DNA from 2 places in the Micromonospora sp. WMMD1120 genome. Region 2 is predicted to be linked to the other one. Evidence: riboswitches for the same ligand, from Rfam matches in the RefSeq annotation. Region 2 holds a riboswitch; the other holds the start of a gene.
The links. A riboswitch is a leader RNA that binds a small molecule or an ion and turns the genes downstream of it on or off. The one in region 2 is predicted to bind cyclic di-AMP.
Positions count from the first base shown of each region.

Region 1: another riboswitch for cyclic di-AMP. It lies ahead of O7634_RS02030 (hypothetical protein); the one in region 2 lies ahead of O7634_RS09630 (NlpC/P60 family protein).

Region 1 covers NZ_JARUBO010000005.1:425,985-430,433, forward strand. Annotated here, with positions in the region: gene O7634_RS02020 (AAA family ATPase) at 1-1,108, shown strand, start outside; gene O7634_RS02025 (cation diffusion facilitator family transporter) at 1,212-2,129, shown strand; cyclic di-AMP (ydaO/yuaA leader) riboswitch at 2,243-2,374, shown strand; gene O7634_RS02030 (hypothetical protein) at 2,431-3,444, shown strand; gene O7634_RS02035 (hypothetical protein) at 3,574-4,071, shown strand; gene O7634_RS02040 (SRPBCC family protein) at 4,304-4,449, opposite strand, start outside.
Region 2 covers NZ_JARUBO010000005.1:2,031,810-2,036,258, reverse strand. Annotated here, with positions in the region: gene O7634_RS09640 (pyridoxamine 5'-phosphate oxidase family protein) at 1-311, opposite strand, end outside; gene dcd (dCTP deaminase) at 408-986, shown strand; gene O7634_RS09630 (NlpC/P60 family protein) at 1,057-2,097, opposite strand; cyclic di-AMP (ydaO/yuaA leader) riboswitch at 2,111-2,246, opposite strand; gene O7634_RS09625 (N-acetylmuramoyl-L-alanine amidase) at 2,494-4,449, shown strand, end outside.

The DNA of each region.
Region 1 (4,449 bases), 1.6 Mb from region 2:
GCGCAACGAGGTGCGGCGAGCCGGCTTCGACGGGGTGTTCGCCGCGCTCTGGGCGCAGGCCCGCGAGGTGGGCGTTCCTCGCCTGCCGGAGCAGCCGGCCTTCGAGGCGGAGATCGCCGAGCGGCCGGAGTTCCGGGAGTTCCTCAAGGCGTGGTGGCCCCGCCTGCACCCCCGGCACGTGCTCGGTTGGCTGGCGCGACCGGACCGACTGCGCCGGTACGCCGGCGGCGTCCTCTCCGGCGCGGAGATCCGGTTGCTCACCGCCGCGTACCGGGAGCTGGATTCGGCCGGGCTGACCGTCGCCGACGTGGCGCTGCTGGACGAGTTGGACGCGCTGCTCGGCAAGCCGGTGCGGCCGGCCCGGGCGCGACGCGACCCGTTCCAGCTCGCCGGCGGGGTACGCGAGCTGAGCACCCTCGGCGAACGGCAGCGGGCCGCCCGTGCGGCGGCCCGGGAGCGCCCGGAGGACTACCGGGACTACGCGCACGTGGTGGTGGACGAGGCGCAGGACGTCTCGCCGATGCAGTGGCGGATGATCGGTCGACGGGGCCGGCTGGCCTCCTGGACCATCGTCGGCGACCCCGCGCAGACCGCGTGGACCGGCGACCCGGAGGAGCTGGACCGGGCCCGCGACCAGGCGTTGGGCCGGCGCAAGCGACACGAGTTCACGCTCACCACCAACTACCGCAACTCGGCGGAGATCTTCGCGGTGGCGGCGGCGGAGATCCGCCGGCTCTACCCCGACCTACCGCTGCCGAGCGCGGTACGGTCCACCGGGGTCGCGCCGGTCGCGCTGGTGGTGCCGCCGGCCGGGTTGGAGACCGCGACGGTGGAGGCGACCACCGGCCTGCTGACCGAGGTGGAGGGCACGGTCGGGGTGATCACGCCGGTGCCGCGCCGGGAGGAGGTCGCCGGTTGGCTCGGCGCGCTCGGCGTGCCGCGGTTGCAGGTGGTCACCAGCCTGGAGGCCAAGGGCATGGAGTACGACGGGGTGGTGCTTGTCGCGCCGAGCGAGATCCGGGCGGATCAGGGCGCCGGGGTGCGCACCCTGTACGTGGCGCTCTCCCGGGCCACCCAGCGGCTCACCACCATCGACCCGACCGGCTGACGAACCCGGGCGGCCGCCTGGAGACGCCACCCGAACAGTTGCACACATAGCGATGTGAACATACATTGGACCGGGTCCGGGACGGCGGCGGAAGGTTAGTCACGTGGGCGCAGGTCACGACCACCATCACGGGTCCGTCGCCAATGCCGCACACCGGCACCGGGGACGACTCTGGGGCGCGTTCGGGCTGCTCGCCACCCTGATGGTGATCGAGGCGGTGGTCGCCCTGCGCACCGGCTCGCTCGCCCTGCTCTCCGACGCCGGGCACATGTTCACCGACGTGCTCGGCATCGGGATGGCGCTCGCCGCCATCACCGCGACCCGGCGGGCCACCGGCGACCCCCAGCGCACGTTCGGGCTCTACCGCCTCGAGGTGCTCGCCGCGCTCGCCAACGCCGTGCTGCTCTCCGGCGTCGCCGTGTACGTGGTGATCGAGGCGATCCGTCGCTTCGGCGACCCGCACGAGATCACCGCCGGGCCGGTGCTCGCGGTGGCCGTGCTCGGCCTGCTCGCCAACATCGTCGCCTTCACCCTGCTGCGTGCCGGCGCCCGGGAGAGCATCAACCTCCAGGGCGCCTACCTGGAGGTGCTCGGCGACCTGCTCGGCTCGCTCGGCGTCATCGGCGCGGCGTCGCTCATCGCCGTCACCGACTGGTGGTGGGCCGACCCGCTGGTCGCGGTCGCCATCGGCGCGTTCATCCTGCCCCGCACCTGGCGGTTGGCGCGCGCCGCCATCCGCATCCTCGTGCAGGCCGCCCCGGAACACCTCCAGGTCACCGCCGTGCACGACCGGCTGGCCGCCGTGCCCGGCGTGGTCGAGGTGCACGACCTGCACGTCTGGACGCTCACCTCCGGCATGGAGGTGGCCTCCGCGCACCTGACCACGGCACCCGGCGCGGAGGTCGCCGCGGTGCTCACCGCGGCGCGTACGGCCCTGCACGAAGACTTCCGCATCGAGCACGCGACGCTACAGATCGAGCCCGGCGCGGCCACCGGCGCCTGCGGCTCGATCGAGTGGTGACCGTCGTTCTCCGTGGTGACGCACGCACCGTCCGTCACATCGGCTGCACACGTCCCACCGGCACCGGTAAGCTCGGTCCCGGCCTCCACCAGGCGGCGCCTTCCCGGCGCCGGTGGCGGTCGCCGCCTAATCGCCCGCGAGGGCGAACCGGGGAACCACGTTCCTGGGGTGCATCCGCGTCAGCGGTAGGGATCTTCCGTCCCGAACCCGTCAGCTAACCCGGTCGGCGGCTGACGGAAGGACATGCGTAGTGGCACCAGCACGCCCACCCGCCGCCCGACTGGCGGCGCTGATCGTCGCGATGCTCGCCCTCGGCGTCGCGCTCCCGGCCGGCACCGTCTCGGCCGCTCCCCCGACCGGCCGGCAGGCCGCCGCACCCGACTCCGACGAGGAGGGCGGCACTCCCGCGCTGCGCGCCCAACTGGAGGCCGCCAGCAAGGGCTACCTGGACGCGAAGCGCGCCCTGGACGCCTCCGTACGACGGCAGCAACAGCTCGCCACCAAACTCAAGGAGATCGAGGTCGAGCTGGCCCACCGCGACGAGAAGGTCGGCGAGATCGCCGTCGTGGCGTACCGCAGCGGCCGGCTCGGCGCGGTGTCGGCGCTGCTCAACAGCAACAACCCGGAGGGCTTCATGGACCGGGCCGCCGCGCTGGAGGCGGTGGCCGCCAACGAGGACCGGGTGCTCCAGGACCTGCTCGACACCAGGGACCAGGCCAACCGCACCCGGGTCGCGCTGGACGGCGAGATCAACGAACAGCGCAAGCAGGTGGCGGTGATGGCCAAGCGCAAGGAGCAGGCCGAACGCGCCCTGACCGTGGCCACCACCCCCAGGCCGCAGACCACCGCCGACAGCGGCTCCAACCGGGGCACCTCCTCCGCCAACGCCACCGCCGCGCCGCGTAACTCCGACGGCTCCTGGCCCTCGGAGTCGTGCAGCGTCAACGACCCCACCCCGGCCAACGGGTGCATCACCCCCCGCACGTTGCACGCGCTCAACCAGGCCAAGGCCGCCGGCTTCACCCGGTACGTCTCCTGCCACCGTTCCGGCGGCTCGGGTGAGCACCCGAAGGGGCGGGCCTGCGACTTCGCGGCGCAGAAGAACGGCTTCGGCGGGAACGCCACGGGCGGCGACAAGACGTACGGCAACAACCTGGCGGCGTACTTCATCCGCAACGCGGACCGGCTCGCCGTGCTCTACGTGATCTGGTACAGGCAGATCTGGCTGCCCAGCAGCGGGTGGAAGTCGTACAGCGGGGCGAACGGCACCCCGTCCACCGACCACACCAACCACGTACACCTGTCGGTCTACTGACCGGGGCGCGCTGCCGGGGGGTCCGGCCCGCCGGCAGCGCGGCCCCGGTGTCGGCTACGTCGGCGGGCGTACCCCGGATGACGCCGGCTGTCGGACGACGCGGCCGGCGCCGGCGGCGAGCATCGCGGTATGGCTCGGATCCCACCGCCCGCGCGCAAGGCGCTGCTCACACTGCACCTGGTCACCGCACTCGGCTGGCTCGGCGCCGACCTGGCGCTTCTCACGCTCGGCATCGCCGCGCAGCGTGGTGCCGTCGACCCGGCGGTGGCGTACCCGGCGGCGGCGCTCGTCGGCACCGTGCTGTTCGCGCCGCTGAGCGTCCTGGTCTGGCTGATCGGTGTCGCCAGTTCGTTGCTCACCCCGTGGGGCCTGGTGCGGTACCACTGGGTGCTGGTCAAGCTCGTGGTCACCACTGTGCTGGTCGGGCTGGTGCTGTTCCTGCTCACCCCGAACCTGCGGCACGCCGCAGAGCTGGGGTCCGCCCTCCCGGCACGGGACCGTGCCGACCTGGTGATCGCGCCCGCGGTGTCGACAACCCTGATGATCGTGGTGACGGTGCTGTCCACCTACAAGCCCTGGGGCCGCCGACCCCCGGCCCGCCAAGCCCGAGCAGCAACCCCAAGATAGACAAAGCCCCCGCCCCGCCCGCCCCGCCCCGCCCCGCCCCGGCGATCTTGCACTTACTGTGCCGATATAAGGGGCATGGCACCCATAACGACAACCGGAACTGCAAGATCGGCGAGGTCAGGGGGTGCGGGGAAGGGGCGGGGTTCAGGGGTTCAGGGGTTCAGGGGTTCAGGGGTTCAGGGGTTCAGGGGTTCAGGGGTTCAGGGGTTCAGGGGTTCAGGGGTTCAGGGGTTCAGGGGTTCAGGGCTGCGGCCAGGCGGGCGGCCAGGGCCAGGTGGGCGGCTTGGGCCTGGCGGAACGCGTACCGGAACAGCGGGCTCGGCGCGGTCAGGGTGATCTCCACGTCGATGCGGACCAGCCCGTCCGGCTCGGACCGCA
Region 2 (4,449 bases):
GCCACCCGCACCGGATCGGTCACCGGTCGGGCGCGCCCCGCCACGTACGCCTCGTCGTCGCTCTCCTCCGGCGGGAACGAGTGCAGCGCGTAGCGGCCGTCGCGTTCGAGGTCACGGCGCTTCGGCGAGTCGATGATGAAACAGAAGAGACCGTCGTCGGTGATCACCGGGGACACCGGATGGACGCGGGGCCCGCCGTCGGCGCGGACCGTGGCCAGGTAGCCGAAGCCCGGCCCGTATTGCTGGAGGAGAACGCGGATCCCGTCGGCGAGGCGGGGCTCGTCGGCGGCGAATTCGGACCAGGAAGCCATGCCGGCATTCTATCGAACAAATGTACTAGCAGCGACCTCGACGCGCTGGTCACCGGCACCGAATCCGGCACCTACGGGGAACGCTATGGTTGTCCGATGCTGCTCTCCGACCGCGACCTGGTCTCCGAGATCAAGGCCGGCACGCTGGGCCTGGACCCGTTCGAGCCGACCCTGGTCCAGCCGTCCAGCATCGACGTCCGGCTCGACCGGCTGTTCCGGGTCTTCAACAACCACCTCTACACCCACATCGACCCCGCCATGCAGCAGGACGACCTGACGTCGGTGGTCGAGGTGCCGGACGGCGAGCCGTTCGTGCTGCACCCGGGCGAGTTCGTGCTCGCCTCGACGCTGGAGGTCATCTCGCTCGGTGACCAGCTCGCCGGTCGGCTGGAGGGCAAGAGCTCACTGGGCCGGCTCGGGCTGTTGACGCACTCCACCGCCGGCTTCATCGACCCGGGCTTCTCCGGTCACGTCACGCTGGAGCTCTCGAACGTGGCGAATTTACCGATCACCCTCTGGCCCGGCATGAAGATCGGGCAGCTCTGCATCTTCCGGCTCTCCTCGCCGGCCGAGCACCCGTACGGCTCGGTGGTTTACGGGTCGCGCTACCAGGGTCAGCGCGGGCCGACGCCGAGCCGCGCCTGGCAGCACTGGCGCACCTGGCCCACCCGCTGACGCGCCGGGACACACCGACGACGAGGGCCCGCCGCGACGGATCGCGACGGGCCCTTCCGCTCGGCCCGGGTCAGCCCGGGCGGCCGTAGCTGTGGATCGGGCCGTCGTCGACCTTCTTCATCTTGACCGGCTGGCCGGCCTGCGAGGCGTGCACCACCCAGCCGTCGCCGACGTACATGCCGACGTGGTGGATGTCGCTGTAGTAGAAGACCAGGTCACCGGGGCGCAGGTCGCCCCTGCTGACGTTCTTGGTGACGCGGCTCTGCGCGGCGGCGTTGTGCGGCAGCGACACGCCGGCCTTCGCCCAGGCCGCCAGCATCAAACCGGAGCAGTCGTACGAGTTCGGGCCCTCGGCGCCCCACACGTAGGGCTTGCCGATCTGCGCGCAGGCGAACTTGACAGCGACGCCCGCACCGCCGCCGGGGTAGCTGGCCGGGCAGGGCGCCGGACGCAGGGGGCCGCCGCCACCGTTGCCGTACACCTTGAGGCGCAGCTTCTGCAGTCTGTCGATCTCCTCGTTGATCTGCTTCTTCTTGGCCGCCAGCTGGGCCTCGGTGCGGGTGAGCTGGGCCACCATCTCGTCCAGCGGCGCCTTCTGCGCGGCCAACCGGTCACGCAGGTCGGCTACCTCGCGGACGTCCTTCTGCTGGTTGTGCGCGAACCGGTCGAGCATCTCGAGTTGGACGACCACGTCGCTGGGTGACCGGCTGCCCAGCATCGCGTTGACGGTCGAGACGTTCTCGCCCTTGTACGCGCGTACGGCCAGGGCGCTGACCTTATCCATCGCGGCGTCGACCTGACGCTCCAGCGGTGCGATCCGGGCGGCCAGCGCCTCGGTCTGCTTACGCTTCGCGGCCAGGTCGATCCGGGTGGCGTTGTGCCGTTCGATGATGGGTTCGAGCTTGTTCCAGTCGGCGTCGATCTGGCGCTCGATCTCGGCGACGGACGGGTCGGCGTGGGCCGCCGTGGCGCTGCCGGTCAGGACGACGGCGACGCCGGCCAGCGCGGCGAGAACTGTGGTGAAGCGGGACCAGCGTGGGCGCGGCACGATCGACGCCGGGTCGGCTGGCGCCGACCACCGGGACGACGGCCGCGGGGCATGGAGTGCCACCGGGGTTCCGTACTCCTTCTTCCTGACCGCCTACCGGGTTAGCTGACGGGTTCGGGCGGGAAGTCGGCGCCCTACCGCAGTGGCTGCGGATTCACCCCGAGGGAGGTGGGTCCCCGGTTCGCTCGGAAACGACTCGGCGGTGTCGGTCCGTTACCACCCGGGCTGGGCGGAGCTGCTGTCGAGCCGACGAATGACCAGAGTAGAGACGCCCGTTACCGATCCGCAACCCGCGCGGCCGTGACACTCCGTACTGAATCGCAGCCGCCACCAACGGTGCGTGAAGGTTTTTTCCCGAACAGTTCGCCAAATAGAAAGGTATTGACGTACGGACCCACGCGGCGCGATGGTGACCTGACCCTGTCCGAGAATCTAGGGGGTTCGATGCACCATCCACCAGTGTCGACCCGGTCCCGCGCGCTGCTCGCCGTCGCCGTGGTCGCCGCCGCCAGCGCGGTGCCGCTGTCCACCGGCCCGGCGGCCGCCGCCACGCCCACCGCCGACCGCCAACAGCAGTACGCCGCCGCGTCGGCCGAGTACGGCGTGCCGACCGTCGTGCTGCTCGGCGTCTCCTACCTGGAATCACGCTGGGACAGCAACGCCGGCACGCCGAGCACCAGCGGCGGCTACGGCCCCATGCACCTCACCGACGCCCGGCACGTGGTGAGCCTGCCCCCGCGCGGCCACCACGACACCGACACCGAGGACCCACGCGGCGACGACTCCCGTCCCGCCCGCGTCCCCGCGCCCCGCTCGACGACCGACCCCGCGCCGTCCACCGCCGCGTTGCAGACCGTGGACACCGCCGCCACGCTGACCGGCGTCTCGCCCGACGCGCTGCGTACCGATCCGGCCCTCAACATCAGGGGTGGCGCCGCGCTGCTGCGGGCGTACCAACGGGAGGTCGGTGGGCCGATCGGCACGGACACCGACCCGGCCGCCTGGTACGGCGCGGTGGCCCGCTACTCCGGCGCGGACAGCGCCGACGCCGCCGCGGCCTTCGCCGACGAGGTCTTCACCACCATCGGCGCGGGCGAGTCCCGGGTGACCGACGACGGCCAGCGGGTCACCCTGGCGGCTCGCGCGGTGCGGCCCGACCGGTCCTGGTTGGACCGGCTGGGCCTGCGCCGTCTGGCCCGCCCGGACGGGCTGGAGTGCCCACGCACCATCTCCTGCGAGTGGATACCGGCGCCCTACGAGGCATTCGGCGACGGCGACTACGGCAACCACGACCTGTCCGACCGGCCCGCCCGGCAGAAGATCGAGTACATAGTCATCCACGACACCGAGGCGAGTTGGGCGACGACCCTCCAACTCGTCCAGGACCCGACCTACGTGAGCTGGCACTACTCGCTGCGCTCGGTCGACGGGCACATCGCCCAGCACGTGCGGACCAAGGACGTCGGCTGGCACGCCGGCAACTGGTACGTCAACGCCAAGTCGATCGGTCTGGAGCACGAGGGCTTCGCGGCGCAGGGCACCTGGTACACCGAGGCGATGTACCGCACGTCGGCGGAGCTGGTCCGGCACCTCGCGCTGCGGTTGGGCATCCCGCTGGACCGCCAGCACATCATCGGGCACGACAACGTGCCCGGCACCGTCGCGTCGACGGTACGCGGGATGCACTGGGACCCGGGGCCGTACTGGGACTGGACGCACTACTTCGACCTGCTGCACGCGCCCCGGCTGGACACCGGCACCCCGGCCACCGGACTGGTGCGGATCGACCCGGACTTCGCCACCAACCAGCCGGCGTTCACCGGCTGCGTCACCGCCGGTGCGCCCTGCCCGCCGCGCGGGTCCTCGGCGGTGGTGCTGCGGAGCGCACCCGCGCCGGACGCGCCGCTGGTCAACGACGTCGCGCTCCGCCCCGACGGCACACCGAACACGATGGAGGTGTCGGATCACGGGGCCCGCGCCTCCGCCGGGCAGACGTACGCGCTCGCCGGGCGGCAGGGCGACTGGACGGCGATCTGGTACCTCGGGCAGCGGGCCTGGTTCCACAACCCCGCGTCCGCGCCGACGGCGAGCTGGACCGTCGGCGTCGTGGCCACGCCGAAACCCGGAAAGGCCACCATCCCGGTGTACGGGCGGGCGTACCCCGAGCAGGCGGCGTACCCGGACGGGGTGCCCTACCAGACGATCTCGCCGTTGCAGTACACGCTCGCCGCCGGGCAGCGGTACGCCGTCGGCGCGGTGCTGGGCGGCGAGTACTACCGGGCCAGCACCGTCGACGGCTCGTCACCCGGCGACTGGACGGTGATCCGCGGCGAGAACCGGTACGCGCAGATCCAGTTCGGTCACCGGATCATGTACGTCGACCTCGCCGACGTACGGTTGTTGCCGTCCCCGGTG